2 regions of the Paenibacillus sp. Pae15 genome follow, and region 1 is predicted to be linked to the other one. Evidence: a T-box and tRNA genes for the amino acid it is inferred to sense, from the RefSeq annotation. Region 1 holds a T-box; the other holds one or more tRNA genes.

Evidence for each region. The T-box of region 1 lies ahead of NR121_RS02895 (valine--tRNA ligase). A T-box ahead of a tRNA ligase gene usually reads a tRNA of that ligase, here a tRNA-Val.
Region 2: it encodes a tRNA-Val, which carries the amino acid that the T-box ahead of NR121_RS02895 (valine--tRNA ligase) is inferred to sense. The anticodon was not compared.

What each region holds. Positions count from the first base shown of each region.
Region 1 covers NZ_JALJRM010000002.1:244,943-252,891, forward strand. Annotated here, with positions in the region: gene NR121_RS02890 (LysM peptidoglycan-binding domain-containing protein) at 1-1,046, shown strand, start outside; T-box leader at 1,201-1,456, shown strand; gene NR121_RS02895 (valine--tRNA ligase) at 1,564-4,236, shown strand; gene NR121_RS02900 (bifunctional folylpolyglutamate synthase/dihydrofolate synthase) at 4,244-5,623, shown strand; gene murC (UDP-N-acetylmuramate--L-alanine ligase) at 5,632-7,017, shown strand; gene NR121_RS02910 (hypothetical protein) at 7,158-7,949, shown strand, end outside.
Region 2 covers NZ_JALJRM010000010.1:157,572-165,520, forward strand. Annotated here, with positions in the region: gene NR121_RS11085 (phosphatidylglycerophosphatase A family protein) at 1-476, shown strand, start outside; gene NR121_RS11090 (hypothetical protein) at 608-772, shown strand; tRNA gene NR121_RS11095 (tRNA-Met) at 843-919, shown strand; tRNA gene NR121_RS11100 (tRNA-Ile) at 929-1,005, shown strand; tRNA gene NR121_RS11105 (tRNA-Leu) at 1,017-1,102, shown strand; gene NR121_RS11110 (spore germination protein) at 1,246-1,464, shown strand; gene NR121_RS11115 (Hsp20/alpha crystallin family protein) at 1,553-2,026, opposite strand; gene NR121_RS11120 (spore germination protein) at 2,164-2,400, shown strand; gene NR121_RS11125 (spore germination protein GerPB) at 2,405-2,623, shown strand; gene gerPC (spore germination protein GerPC) at 2,638-3,264, shown strand; gene NR121_RS11135 (hypothetical protein) at 3,242-3,421, shown strand; gene NR121_RS11140 (spore germination protein GerPE) at 3,424-3,810, shown strand; gene NR121_RS11145 (VOC family protein) at 4,007-4,402, shown strand; gene NR121_RS11155 (DUF2905 domain-containing protein) at 4,855-5,076, opposite strand; gene NR121_RS11160 (hypothetical protein) at 5,089-5,247, opposite strand; gene NR121_RS11165 (hypothetical protein) at 5,398-5,646, shown strand; gene NR121_RS25315 (DUF3973 domain-containing protein) at 5,660-5,824, opposite strand; tRNA gene NR121_RS11170 (tRNA-Val) at 6,043-6,115, shown strand; partial or broken gene NR121_RS11175 (transposase) at 6,198-7,006, opposite strand; gene NR121_RS11180 (hypothetical protein) at 7,523-7,696, shown strand; gene NR121_RS11185 (acyltransferase) at 7,924-7,949, shown strand, end outside.

The DNA.
Region 1 (7,949 bases):
TGCTGGGTATCAAGGAACTGGAAGGGGTAGAGCTGACTCCTCACATTCAAGTGCTTCCACAAGGAGAACAAGCCGTGCTTCGCGGCAATTTGCTTTTGACGGGGACGTACGTCGATGAGCATGATCGGCCGGAACAGACGCTGCAGCATTTAATTCCGGTAGAAATTACGCTGCCGCTGAATCGTGTACAGCATGTCGAGGACATTGCCGTTGAAATCGAAAATTTCGACGTGGATTTGCTGTCGGAGCGAAGCTTGAATGTGACGGGGGTATTGTCGCTTGGAGGCATCGAGATCGTTTCGAGATCGGAATCCGAACCCTGGAGGGAAGCCGAAGAAGAGGTCGTGTTTATTCACGAGGTCTCGGAGCACCGTTCGGGAGTACAGGATGAATGGCCGTCGGCCATAAATTCCGCTGCAGAGGCCATCCCTCAAAGGGAACAAGCTCCGGCATCGGAGGTGCGGCAGGAGGCGGATGAGCCAATCAACCGGCACGAACCGGTTGCCAAAACCAGTGAACCGGTAAAGGAAGAAAAGCCGGTACAGGAGCCCAAAGCTGCGGACACCGCCAAGCCGGAAGAAAAGCCGGTGCAGGATCTCAAAGCTGCGGAGGACGCCAAGACGGAAGACTTTGCCGCTGAAGCGGAGACCGATACGGATGAGAAAAAAGAATTGAAAGTCGCCGTTGGCAGCAAAAAAACGTCTGAAGCACCCGAATCCTCCACGGAGCCGGTCTACAAATCCTTTGGGCTGGCGTCGCTGTTGAATTTTGCTTCCAAAAAATCGGATTCAAGGCCGCCGGAGGATGGACAGCCGACGCAGCAGGAGCTGTCGCCTTCCGAAAAAGCAGAATGGAAAAATTTGCTCCTTCATTCCGATCGCGAGCAGCAGCAATTCAAGAAGCTTCGGATGTGCATTGTGCAAAAGGAAGAAACGCTTGAAACGATTGCCAAACGCTATGATCTGAATCCGAGAGAAATCGCGCTCTACAACCGGCTCGGAGAAGGCGAATTAACGGAAGGACAAATTGTCTACATACCAAAATAAGGCTCAAAAATCCCCGATCCGGCCTAAACAGGCTTGAACGGGGATTTTTTTGGTTATACTTGTCATAAGGCCAGTCTCAGAATAGGCGGGAGTAAAAACGGTTCTTGTATTGACTCTCACCTGATGATTGTTTATCATAGTACGCATAGATGCAGTAATAACGTTGAAAGGGAATAGTAGACAGCGAACCCTTCAGAGAGCGGAGCCGGCAAGAGGCTGGAAGGTTCCGCAGGACGTACCTGTTGAAGTCGCCCCGGAGTTGCCGAATTGAAAGCGAACCCTAGATTCGGCCGGTTACAGCCGTTATCTGTTTGAGTGCCGTATTTTGACCGGAGAGGACTCCGCGAGAATTTATGCCTAAGTACGGAATAAAGGTGGTACCACGGAAGCGAGAGCCTTTCGTCCTTTGCGGCGAAAGGTTTTTTGATGTGCTGCGGTGATGCGTTTATGCGAAAGATGCGTCCCTGCGACATATAGCCCCAACTGAATTCGAAAGCATATGGAGGTATTGCTGGTTATGGATGAAACAAAACAAGCGGCGGCGCCGGCTGCGTCGATGCCGACAACGTACGATCCCAAAGAATCCGAGAAAAAATGGTATGATTACTGGCTGAAGGGCGGCTATTTTCAAGCGGGACAGCGTAAGGACGCGAAGCCTTACACGATCGTCATTCCGCCGCCGAACGTGACCGGTATGCTGCATATCGGCCATGCGCTGGATTTTACACTGCAGGACATCATGATTCGGACCAAACGGATGCAGGGCTATGACGCGTTATGGCTTCCGGGCTCCGATCATGCGGGAATCGCTACCCAAACGAAGGTGGAACAAAAGCTTCGCGAGGAAGGCGTGACGCGTTACGATCTCGGCCGGGAGAAATTCCTGGAGAAAGTATGGGAATGGAAGGAGCATTATGCCGGTACGATCCGTGAGCAGTGGGCCAAAATGGGCTTCTCGCTGGACTATTCCAGAGAACGGTTTACGCTGGACGCAGGATTGTCCAAGGCGGTGCGCGAAGTATTCGTGCGTCTATATGAAAAGGGCCTGATCTATCGCGGCAAATATATCATCAACTGGGACCCGGCCGCCCGTACGGCGCTATCGGATATTGAAGTGGAGTACAAAGAAGTGCAGGGTGCGCTCTACCATTTAAAATATCCGGTCAAAGACAGCGATGAATATATCGTCGTGGCGACGACGCGTCCGGAAACCATGCTGGGCGATACCGCGGTGGCGGTGCATCCGGAGGATGAGCGTTACAAGCACCTGATCGGAAAAACGCTTGTCCTGCCGATCATCGGAAGAGAAATTCCGATTATCGCCGACGAGTATGTGGAAAAAGAATTCGGAAGCGGCGCCGTCAAGATTACGCCGGCGCATGACCCGAACGATTTTGAGGTGGGCAAGCGCCACGATTTGCCGCAGGTGCTCGTGATGGACGAATCCGGCTCCATGAATGCGAACGCGGGAAAATATCAGGGGCTCGACCGCTTCGATTGCCGCAAGCAAATCGTTGCCGATATGAAAGAGCTGGGTGTGCTGATCAAAATCGAAGAGCATGTGCATCAGGTCGGCCACAGCGAACGCAGCGGCGCCGTCGTGGAGCCATATTTGTCGACGCAGTGGTTTGTGAAAATGAAGCCGCTGGCGGAGCGTGCCGTAGAGGCCCAGAAATCCGCACAAGGCGTCCATTTTGTGCCGGACCGGTTTGAAAAAATCTATTTGCACTGGATCGAGAACGTGCGCGACTGGTGCATTTCGCGCCAACTTTGGTGGGGCCACCGGATTCCGGCGTGGTACTGCGGCGACTGCAGCGAGATCATCGTCTCCCGCGAAGATGCGACCGTGTGTCCGAAGTGCGGCGGCACACACCTAAAGCAGGATGACGATGTGCTTGATACCTGGTTCAGCTCCGCGCTGTGGCCGTTTTCTACTCTCGGCTGGCCGGAACAAACGGAAGACATGAAGCGTTATTACCCGACGGACCTGCTGGTAACGGGCTACGATATTATTTATTTCTGGGTCGCCCGCATGATTTTCAGCGGACTGGAGTTCACGGACAGCATACCTTTCAAGGATGTGCTCATTCACGGTTTGGTGCGCGATGCGGAAGGGCGTAAAATGTCCAAATCGCTCGGCAACGGCGTTGACCCGCTTGAAGTCATTGAGAAATACGGCGCCGATGCGATGCGCTTTATGATTTCAACAGGCTCTACGCCGGGGCAGGATCTTCGCTTCCGTTGGGAGAAGGTAGAGCAGGCACGTAACTTTGCGAATAAAATTTGGAACGCATCGCGTTTTGCGCTGATGAATCTCGGAGATTTCAAAGTTTCCGATATCGATTTGAGCGGAGAACTGAGTACGGCGGACCGGTGGATACTGCACCGTTTGAACGAAACCGTGCGGGATGTGACGAGACTGATTGATGCATATGAGTTCGGCGAAACGGGACGTCTGCTGTACAACTTCATTTGGGATGATCTGTGCGACTGGTATATCGAATTCAGCAAGCTGTCCTTGTACGGAAACGATGAGGCGGCCAAGAAGACGACGAAATCCGTACTCGCTTATGTGCTTGACCGGACTCAGCGCTTGATCCACCCGTTCATGCCGTTCATCAGCGAAGAGATCTGGCAGCATTTGCCGCATGAAGGCGAGACCATCACGCTGGCTGCCTGGCCGGCATTCGAAGCGCGCTTTGAGGCTCCGGAGGCTGTTCGCGAAATGGAGCTGCTGATGGATATCATCCGTACCGTCCGCAACATCCGCGCCGAAGTGAACGTGCCGATGAGCAAGAAGGTGGATTTGCTTGTGAAGCCGGCCGGCGCCGAATTCCTTGCCATCCTGCAGCGCAACGAAGAATATGTGCGCCGGTTCTGCAATACGTCATCTCTGGAAATCAATTTGGAGTTAACGTCTCCGGACAAAGCGATGACAGGAATTGTAACCGGAGCGGAGCTGTACTTGCCGCTGGCGGGCCTGATCGATATCGCTCAGGAAATCGCGCGGCTGGAAAAAGAACTCGGGACGCTTCATAACGAGGTGGCCCGCATCGAGAAAAAGCTGTCAAACCAAGGCTTTATAGCGAAGGCTCCGGCTAAAGTGATCGAAGAAGAAAAGGCAAAGCTTGCCGATTACGCCGATAAACGGGATAAAGTGAATGCCCGTCTGGCGGAGCTGAAAGGGTGAACTTGCGATGAGCGAAGACAGGCAATCTGCTCCGGCAGGATCGTTCCAGACGGCTAAGGAAGCGGTGGACTGGCTCGTAAGATACATTCCGCTGGCGGGCATCAAGCCGGGTTTGGAACGGATGGAGAAGCTCATGGAGCTGCTCGATTATCCGCATCGCCGGTTAAAATTTATCCATGTGGCCGGAACGAACGGCAAAGGCTCGGTATGCGCCTATCTGTCGGAAGTGATTCGCCAGTGCGGATACGATGTGGGGACCTTCACGTCCCCTTATATCGAGAGCTATAACGAGCGCATCCGAATCAATGGGCAGAACATATCCGACGAAGATCTGCTTCAGGTCATCAATAAAATCAAGCCCGTGGTCGACCAAGTGGCGGCAGAGTACGGGCAGCCCTCGATGTTCGAGATTTCCACCGTTGCGGCGATTGAATATTTTGCGCGTATGGCCTATCCCGACTTCGTCGTTTGGGAAACGGGCCTGGGCGGACGATTGGATTCGACCAATATCGTTACTCCGCTGGTTTCGGTGATCACCAACATCGGTTATGATCACATGGATTATTTGGGAGAAACGCTGGAACAAATCGCAGCGGAGAAAGCGGGCATCATCAAGTCCGGCGTTCCGGTCGTAAGTGCGGTGAAGCAGCCGGAGGTTGTGGATGTCATTGAGCGGAAGGCCAAAGAAAAGAACAGCAAGCTGTATTTGCTGGGGCGGGAATTCCGCTATGATACGGTCTCGTCAAAAGAAGATGAACAGACGTTTCACTTCCGGGGATTGTTCCGGGACATACCGGACGTGAAGATCTCTTTGAACGGGTTGCATCAAATCGAGAATGCATCCGTCACTCTGATGACGATTGAAGTCCTGCGTCAATATTATGCTTTCATTGTAGACGATGAGGCTCTGTATCTCGCTATGAAACGGACGCAGTGGGCCGGACGTCTTGAAATGATATCTGCGAAACCGAGGATTTTGATCGACGGCGCGCACAATCCGGAGGGAGCCGAATCGCTGGTAAAAACGCTGAAAGAGACATATTCTTTTAAAAACCTCCATTTTGTCATGGGAATGCTCGATAACAAGAATCATTCCGGCTATTTTAGGCATATACTGCCAATAGTGGATACTCTCATCCTTACCGAGCCGGATTGGCATAAGAAGGCCTCGGCGGAATCGCTTGCCGGACTGGCTAGAACTATGCTGCAAGAGCATGGCCGAAGTGACGTGGAAGTGATCGTGGAGCCTGACTGGAGGGCGGCGCTCGAGCGAGCCAAGGGCTTGGCGGAAGAGGACGACCTTACCGTCGTCTCGGGCACGTTATATTTGATAGGGGATGTTCGTTCCTGGATCAAGCATAAATCCGATTCTGAAAAAGGCTGGTGAGAACGCGAGTGAATACATCGGAGCACATCCATTTTATCGGCATCGGAGGCTACGGCATGAGCGCCATTGCCAAAGTGATGCTGGAAATGGGCTACCAAGTTTCGGGATCCGATTTGGCTCAGCAGGAGCTTACAGAGAAGCTGGCGGCCAAGGGGGCGCAGGTGTTCATTGGACACGAAGCGCAGAACGTGAAGGGAGCGGACGTCGTCGTATACTCTACGGCGCTGTCCAAAGATAACGTAGAAATGGTCGCGGCTGAAGAGCTGAACATCCCGATTTTGCACCGGGCTCAAATGCTGGCGAGACTGATGAATGCCAAGAAGGGCATTGCGGTAGCGGGAGCGCACGGAAAGACAACGACGTCATCCATGATAGCCCTGGTGCTGGAACGTTGCGGACAGGACCCGACCTTCATCATCGGCGGGGAAATCATGAACGTCGGAAGCAACGCCAAAGCGGGCAAGGGTGAATGGGTTGTCGCGGAAGCCGATGAAAGCGACGGTTCATTCCTGCAGTATCAGCCTTCCATCGCTTTGGTCAACAATATCGAGGCGGACCATCTTGAAAACTATGACGGCAACTTTGAAAATCTGAAATATGCCTATGCCCGGTTCTTAAGCCAGGTGAAGAAAGACGGCAAAGCGGTTGTTTGCAAGGATGATGTCTATTTGCGCGATATGATTCCGCAAATCAAGAGCAAGGTCATCACCTATGCGATCGAAACGGAAGCCGATGTGATGGCACGGAACATCTGTCTTGGCGACAGGAAGGTTACGTTTGAATTGGTGCGGGAGGGGAACGTGCTTGGTACGGTTCGTTTATCCGTGCCCGGCAAGCATAATGTGTATAATGCGATGGCTACGATCATTACCTGCATGGAAGCGGGTCTGACGTTCGAACAGGTAGCCGAAGCGATTACGGAATTCCGCGGAGCCAAGCGGCGGTTTCAGGTGCTTGGGGAAGTAGACGGCATTCTGGTCATCGATGATTATGCGCATCATCCAACTGAAATCGAAGCCACGATTCAAGCGGCCAAAGCGACGGGGAAACGCATTATCGCCGTTTTTCAGCCACAGAGATACACTCGTACGTATTTCCTGTTTGAGCAGTTCAGCCGGGCGTTTCCGAATGCCGACGAAGTGATCATCACGGACATCTATTCCCCGGCGGGGGAAAAGCAGATCGAAGGGATCAGCTCCGCCAATCTGGTGGAACTGATCCGTAAGAACAGCAACCCGAACGTGCGGTATATACCGACAAAGGAACAGGTGCAAAGCTATTTGTTCGATACCGTAAATCCGGGAGACCTGGTGCTGACCATGGGGGCAGGCGATATTTGGAAAGCGGCCGACGGTTTGGCCAAATCTCTTATGGAGCGTGCAAAGCAAAACTAAATTTGCAAAGCGAAGCCTTCGGTCCATCCTGCCGCGTGCAGGACGGTATGGTGCCGGAGGCTTCTTTATGTACAGTTCTATTTCCTCTTTAACTCTCATAGTCTAGTAATAAGATCATGGACAAGGGAGAGTTGACGCCGGTGAACAAAGCCAGGATTACGTTTCGTTTCAATGACCAAAAGCCGCGTGAGAAGCAGGAGCAAAGTGAACAGAGCGGTCGGCACGATCAGCATACGGAGCGGGAGAATAAGGAACAGACAAAGGGGATTCCGATGAGTACAGAGGAATACCGTGTTATAGAAGAACGACCCGGGCAAGGGCCGGCAATGGGCAATGAGGAACGCAAATCTGTCGAGGTCAGACCTTTGAACGAATATACCACCGATTTTGGCGGCTGGCACAGCTCATTCGATACGGACACCTACCGGATTGAAGAGAGTATCCCGCCATCGGAGAAGTTGAGGGCCGATCCGGAATCGGGATACGTGGAACGGGAATGGAATCGGGGGCGGGGGCAGACGCGGGAGTACAGGGCTTATAAGACCAAAGACTCATTCTACTATCCGAACCCGTCCGGCGGAAACTCATGGTTGAAAATCGCCGCCTCGGTAACGGGGGCTGTCGTGACGGGCGTCGCTTTCGGTTTTTTGGTGCTCTCTATGTTCTCCGGAGACGTCTCCGACTACGGGAAGGTACAACCCGTGGGCGGGACGACAGCGCCGCAGCAGCAGGATAATGCCGCTGTACAGGATGGCAACAGCGGTGCAGCGAAAGCGCCGAATGCGGCCGTGAATGAAGCCGTGGCCGACTTGGCTGTCAACCTTCCTGCCAAAACATATTCTTTTCTGCAGGGAGGCGTCTTCAGTAGCTCCCAGAGTGCAGATTCGGCTGTAACCGATTTTCGCCAGAAGGGGCTTGCTGCGGTCAGCGAT
Region 2 (7,949 bases), on a different contig from region 1:
ACATCGCTCTGATCGTCAGGGAAATCCAGCTGTCTTATGATCCCGGCTTAACGCTGCAGACGTGTATAGAGTCCGTTCATGCGGTTTTGCAAAAGCGGGAGCTGCAGCATGCCGTCTTGGTGGGCATTGAGCTGGACGTACTGGCGGAGAAAGGGCTGCTGAGCGAGCCGCTTCTATCCATTATTTTATCCGACGACGGACTGTTCGGCTGTGATGAAACGCTTGCGATTGGCTTGGTGTTCGGCTACGGGAGCATCGCTTTCACCACCTTCGGGCACCTGGATAAGCATAAAGTCGGAATCATCCGGAATCTCGATATCAAAGCGGGCTTTGGCGTTCATACCTTTCTCGACGATCTTGTGGCCAGCATAGCCGCATCCGCTTCCAGCAGGATCGCTCATCATAAGCGTGATGACGATGAACGGGAAATGGTTGTTCATGACCCTGGCACCGATTCGGAAGAGCAGGTCAGCTAACTACATGTCTTGCATCGCGCCTCATTATACTTGTTATATTTTGGAGAGGCTTCCTTAAAATAAGGCAACTTATTTTGGTTAAGCTATTAACAGAACTTTATTTTTCATCTACATCAAGCGGAGTGAGGACAATGAACTGGATTTATTGGGTGAAATTGTACGACAGTAAATTTCAGGCCGGCTGCTTGGCCAAGCGGATGGAAGAAGACTGGTGGATCTACGGTTATGAATGTCCTTCGGAGGTAGAGGTGTTTCGATCCAAAAAAGGGCGTTTTGGCGTAAGGTATATGGTATAATTTTATGCTTGACTTCAACGATTTATTTGGTGTATATTTAATTTTGTCGCTGTCGTAAGCGAAACAATAGCGCGGGGTGGAGCAGCCCGGTAGCTCGTCGGGCTCATAACCCGAAGGCCGCAGGTTCAAATCCTGCCCCCGCAACCAAATACACCAGGGCCCTTAGCTCAGTTGGTTAGAGCGGTCGGCTCATAACCGATTGGTCGGGGGTTCGAGTCCCTCAGGGCCCACCAAATAAGATCTTGCCGGAGTGGCGGAATTGGCAGACGCACAGGACTTAAAATCCTGCGGTAGGTGACTACCGTACCGGTTCGAGTCCGGTCTTCGGCAGTTCTTACAACGATTTTTATAAAGGGTTTTGCTTGGCAATCGCCAAAGCAAAACCCTTTATTCGTATTTTTTTACTATAGGCGAGTGTTTTTTCATTCCCTCGTTCATATACTTATATAATCACATGAAAGAGGAGGGGTTCCATGCCTTCGATTATTTTGGCGCCCATTAAAGTGACTGGTAACGCTGGCGAGCTGGTATTTGGCGATGTCCTGCAAATTACGCCTAAAAGCACATCCAAAGCGAACGCAGGGGCTGGAGGCAGCAATACTGGTGATTTCAGCGCTACGTTTACGCTGATCAGTTTCACGAATACGATCGATCCCGATGTAGCCGATTCGAATAATGCGGGAAACAATTAGGCCGCATATCGTGCCGGCGATGCAGCGTTAGTCCGATGCGCATCTCTCCGTACTGAACGAAAACGGACGGGATGCGCTGATTTGTATTTTACGTAAACCGGATATCGATTTCCTGGTAAGGGTTCTCCGCGCTTTGCTTTCGTATGTGGAGCTGCAGAATGCCGTTTCGATAGACCGCTTTACAGCTTTCGGGAACCACCAGACTGGCCAATCGGATGGTCTGCGTTTTGTTGTCCGGCAGCCCCTCCAGGCGAACTTGGTTCAGGTTCAGCTTAACCCTCAGCTTGCGTGCTTGCGCTTTATCCGGGACATGGACTTTCACAATAACATTGTTGTGAGTATCAAAAATCTCGGTATGAAAATGATGCTTGAGTGAAGGGGAATCCATATTCGGCATCGCTTGCTTCATGACGTTCTTTACATAATTTTCAACCCATGCCATAGGTTCACTCTCCTTCCCCGGGTTCATGGGTCCTGTAAAAGGCAGCTTCCCGCCAAAAAATTGCTCGAAATTTTTCCAATTTATATCGAAGAAATTGTTGTTATTTTTGTTTTCGTCCATGATCATCCACTCTCCTTACTGCTTCAGTATATGAATGTGAAACGCAAAGGATAACCTTGATAACGAAGCAAAACACATACTTTCTGGGATCAGAACATATAATGAATCAAATCCATAACGGGTAAGGTGTTGCTGCCATGCCGGCCATCGTGGGTGCAATTAAGATTGTGAGTGTAGGTACAGGCTCCGTAGTGCACATCGGCGACGCGATCCAATTGGCTCCCAAGACGATAGCCAAAACCTTTGCAGGGGCAGGTTCTTTTAATACCGGCGAAAATGTAAGAACCTACAATGTAGTCAGTTCGACCAATACTTATGATAATGACGTATTCGATTCCAACATTTCCTCGGCGGATAAGGCAGGTGTCGTCTAATTCTATGCAGCTGACCATTCATCAGAATATCGTCATACACCAGCTCAGAATCGGCGCGGTGACGAATTCGTCCGTAGTTCAGATCGGAACAGCCGGAACGATTCGCGCCTTGGCGAATTTGTATAATACGGGAGGGTTTACCGGACCTGCTCCTGAATTGGGAGGGACGTTTGCGGTTCCGTCCGCCGTACCTTTTGTGCCTCTTCCTACACCTTCCCGTTAACGGAGGAATATTCGATGAATTCATCCTACCCTGAGTCTTACTTTCATCAGTTAAACGAGTATTTGAGGTGGCAAACCGAACGCATCCGGAATTTGGAGGGACGTATCGAACTCATTGAACGAGAACTGGATTCGCTAAAGGGGCAGCGAGGGGTGACTATCGAAAGGATTGAATACAAATTCGACCAATTAAAAGTGGAAACATTGGAAGGCACATTAAATGTAGGCTTGTCCCCGACAGGCTTAGGGGCTCAATCATTGGATGACGCCACGGCAGGAGGGCAGGCCATCGGAACCAATACAGCCCGATCGGAATCCTTTGCCCGCATTCAGAAACAGGTCTATGATTATTTGCGGCGATCCTGCCCTGAGGAGCTGGCCGACCTTGAAGCCATGTATGGGGTGGAGTTCGGTCAGGACTTTTCGGATTTTGTCATCGGAGATTTAAAAGGGCAAGCCGCACAGAGGATCGAGTATTATTTGGATTCGATGGTAGACCCGAAGCAGGCGGTGCTTACGATGGAGCAGGAGCAGATCATTACGGATAAAGTCATTGGAGATATCCGTTTGGCGATGAAGCAGTATGTAATGAAAATGAATCAAGAGGGGGGCGCTGCGAATGATTCTAAAGGTGGAAAATAAGGCGCTTAACGTCGGGAATGTGAAGGTGACCGCTGTTGCCAGTTCGTCCGTTTTTCTCATAGGCGATACGCAGGTCATCTATTTGTCCAGTGTGTTCGATACCCCGCCGGAGTCGCTGATTATCGGGCCTCTCGAACCGCTGCCTCTGGAGGAATGAGCATGGCGCTCCCGGTCAGGACCTCGGTGGTAAACCGGGTCATGATTTATAATATCGGTTATGCTTCCGCCTTGAATGCAGGGGATCTGGGAGACTTCTCGCCGGTAACTCTCGCTTTAGCGGTTCATCGGGAGATTCCTGCGTATCACGGGAAGGAAGGCAATCTCAAAGCGTACCCGATTTTCTCGGCGCCTCTCCCGGTACCGAGACAAGCGCGTGAAGTTCATATGTCCACACATCAGGTTTCAGGTGCTATACATGTCAATAATGTGGAGGTGCTGGCCATTTCCACATCCTCTTTAGTCCAGATTGGATCGATTATATCGATCCGCTCGGAATCCCGAATCAAGCATATCCGGCAGCTGCTCCGCGGCTTACGGCCAAAGTAGACATTTGAGACCCGGGAACGGGTCTTTGTTTTTTGTTTTTGTAATGTTTCAGAACAAGCGGGAAGATGAAACTACCAAACAGCATATGGCCGCGGACTCATAAATGGCGTGAACAGCATCGCCGGGACTCCAGCCTAATGTTGATTTATGATATAATAGATGGGAATAGGATGAATGAAGAGAGGAGCGGAATAACTTGGCAGGCAGAAAGGTAGAACATGTCGGTGTCATGGTAAAGGACATCGATACTTCGGTTCGATTCTATAAAGAAGTGGTCGGATTAGAGTTGAAAGATAAGCTGGATCATTCGAATGGAGTGATCAAGCTTGCTTTCCTCGGCTTCGGACAGGCTGGCGAAACGGAGCTGGAACTGATTCAAGGCTATAACGACGGGCTTCCGCAGGAGGGCAAGGTGCATCACCTTGCATTCACGGTCGATGACATTGAAGAAGAGTGGGCCCGGATTAGCCGGATGGACGTTGAGCTCATCGATCAAGAAATTACGACACTGCCTAACGGTTCAAGATATTTCTTCTTCTACGGACCGGATGGAGAATGGATCGAATTCTTTCAATCCACCCGCTCGAGTTGATGCATGAAGAACGACAACGCTGCCGTTCAAGAGAGAATAAATTGCTTTTTGTGTAAATACTTTTATGTGACATGGGACCCGGGCTTTCCCAGAGGCTGCCGATTCTACGGATTCAAGACGAACGACCTGCCTTCGGCATTGGTAAAGCGATCCTCAGGAAAGCCGTGCATGGCGTTTGAGAAAAAAACTAAAAGCTAGGTGAACAACGTTATGCTGTTCAGCAAGAGTCAAAAAAAACTGATACTGGAGATTCTGCTTAAAGAAAGGCGCCGGTTATTTTCCAAACACAAGGGGGAACTCCTCGATCAAACGATCGATGATTTATCTCAGATGGTACGCAACGAAAATATCAACATAACCGAACCGAAAGATAGCTCCATCGATTGGAGTTCAAGGAATGGGAAACGGAAATAGCAGGTTTCATGTCCATAAGGCATCCCGTAAGGGGCGCCTTATTTTGTAAACCAACGGATGACCATCATGCCGAGCGATAAGACGACACTGATCACAATACACGTAACTATCGGAAAATAAAATTTTACATTCTCTTTCTCCACGACAATGTCGCCCGGAAGCCGGCCAAGATTCAAAAATTTTCCGCCTACGGACCACAGGAGTCCGACGACGATCATAACCACTCCGCCCCAGATCAACAGCTTGGGAATCGAATCCATACTTGCCGCTCCTTATTTTGTAATCAGCTTTAACTGCACCGCTTGTTCTTCTGTTAAAATGAACTCTTCATTAGGCAAAAAATCCTCATCCTTGTCTCTGCCGAAAAGCTTGAGCAGTTCAATCCATACTCCCTTTTCCATCGCCTCGGATGCAGAAATCACAATTTTCATAGAAATTGCCTCCTGTAAGGGTTATATGCTTTATTTTACACGAAAAGGGTTGTTGAAAACACCACTTTTTTGGATGCGGAACCTTCGTCGGATGTCTCCCGTCTACTCTATTAGGAACGTACTGGCGCTTGAAAAGAAGAGGAGAACGATATGAAAAGACAGATGTATAAAATGTTCATATATCTATTGCCCTTGCTATGGTTAGGGATGTCCTATGTAAAGCCATCCTTGGCCTGTGCATGTGCCGGGGAGGATCCGCAGCCAACCCTTTCCGACTGGCTGTATGTATCGGCAGGCGTTGTATGCTTTGCCGGGCTGGTGATCTTGACTATCGTACTAACCGTACGGGTATGGATGAATCACAATACAAAAGACGGGAAAGCTCCCGTCAACGAATGAGTGCTTGCCTGGCTTAGGCTGTCACTGATTTTTGCAATTCCTCCGGTTCGGGGACAGCCTTGCATATTCCGGCGCTGTACATAGTAGAATTAATGTAATGAAAGCCGGTCTTAAAAATTATTTCATTCTTTGTTGACAAGGGAGGATGCACCTTATTACATGCAATGCAATAGTACATAAATGATCTCCTTTCGCGTCGATGTGACAATTATAGACATATTATATGCCCAAAATTGTGATTTAAGACACATTTTTTTTATAGATTTTTCTAAATTTTTTTCATATTTAAATGGAACGATAGAAAGGCGAGCGGAAGAAAAAAAGTGCTGTCTAAAAAGTGTTGACTTTTACTCATGAGATTGGTATTATATACGCAGAAATAATATTTGATGTTATGACTTGTTAGCTCAGCTGGGAGAGCACCATCTTGACAGGGTGGGGGTCAGTGGTTCGAGCCCACTACAGGTCATCCCAAAAAGTCCTTGATATTCAAGGGCTTTTTTATTTTGTGATAATTTATAATGTGGTTTCATAGAGGAGCTACTTGGATAATTGGTTAAATAACCCGAATCCAGAGCTACGGCTTCGACTTTAAAGCCGAAACGCTTTACCTGTCGGTCCAATCGTTCAACGTAAGCAGTGCATGTACATCCGTAATGATGTTGTAGTTCATATCGACGGTACGATGGTCTAAATAATAAAATCCTTCGGGCTTTCCTTCTCTAACCATATAGCCACTTTCGGGATCTGTCTTGCTCACTTTAATTTCCTTATGCTCGATCACTTCCTCTCTTGGTTTTAGAGCTTTTTCCATGATTCTTGCGATCCTCCTCCACCGCGTCGTTGAGTTCCTCTATGTAATCCTTCGTGTTTTGCAGCACCTGTTGTTTCGTGAACTTGTGTTTGTTGGCGTTGGCTTTAATATGCGTGGAGTCTGAGATGAGAACCCTACCTCCGACCATTCGATGTTGAACGGCTTGAAGGACGATTTCATCGAACACCTCTTGGAAGATCGCTGTATCCTTGAACCGTTTGCGTCGGTTCCAACTAATGGTTGTGTGGTCTGGAACGCGATCTGTTGTAACCGTCAAGACCTTTTGAACAATTTTCGCTAATTAGTTTTGAACACTACCAAGAAACCAACGATACGCTTGGTTTGAATATCTTGTTCTAAGCGCCGCTCCGAACGATTGCCGTAAAAGTAGCCGAGAAAGATCATCTTAAAGAGGATCACAGGAACAATGGCCGGTCTCCCGTTATCTTCGCAGTACAGAGGCTTTACTTTTTCTCTAATGAATTCAAAGCTGATGTATTTGTCGATCTTGCGAAGCATGTGATCTTGAGGAACGAGATCTTCGATAGATACAAATTCATAGGATTTTGTTTACCGTTATTAGAACGAAGCATGCTCTTCACCGTCTAGTTCATGTGTTACCTATATTAAATTTTTTTAGTATAAAGAAAGCTATCGAGACTTTCTCGACAGCCTGAAAATGAGGAATCAAGTTTTTTTGCTTTTTATGTACTTTTCATAAGACGTCCAAATGGCAATTGGTGCCGAAAAGAACATTTCCCGAATGCGTCCGCAGTTTCCTTCTGCATGTACGGTGTAATGTGAGCATACCAGTCCAACATCTTCACGCTTGACCATCCATACGCTCAGCTATCCGTTTATGGTTTTCTCTCATCTTTAGCGACATAACAACATGTCTACCCTCACGCTTGTTGATGAAGAAATTCGGTAATAAATTGATAATAATTTGATCATAATTAGATAACAAATTGATATAAAATTTTCAACTCGGTGTTAAAATGGATTGAGAATCTCTAGATGTAATATGACAAGGGGGATTTTCAATTGGCTCGGAGCAGCGTTATGACTAAGATAAAAGAGTGGTTTGTAGAATGGTTTATAGGTAAGAAACCTGACACCGACAAGGAAAACATGATAATTTGTAAAGCTTGCGGCGGTACTGGCGCATTAGACGTTTTTATTAATTGCGATGAATGTGAAGGAAAGGGTTATACCTTGATGACACGGCAACAGTGATGGATTTCACCATTGGGAGATTTATAGGGATATTATTAAGACTCAACCCCGAGCCGATCCGGGGTATTTTTTATGCCCGGAAAAAGGGCGAAGAGTGGTCTTCTGCAAAGATTCGTACAAACGGTGTCTAGTCTATAACCATGAAAGGAAAAAATTAGTGGAAAATCGACGCGGATTCCTATAAAATTTACTTTATATAGATAATCATAGGTTGAGGCGGTGGGAGTATGCCAGCTATCGGAAGTATTTACCC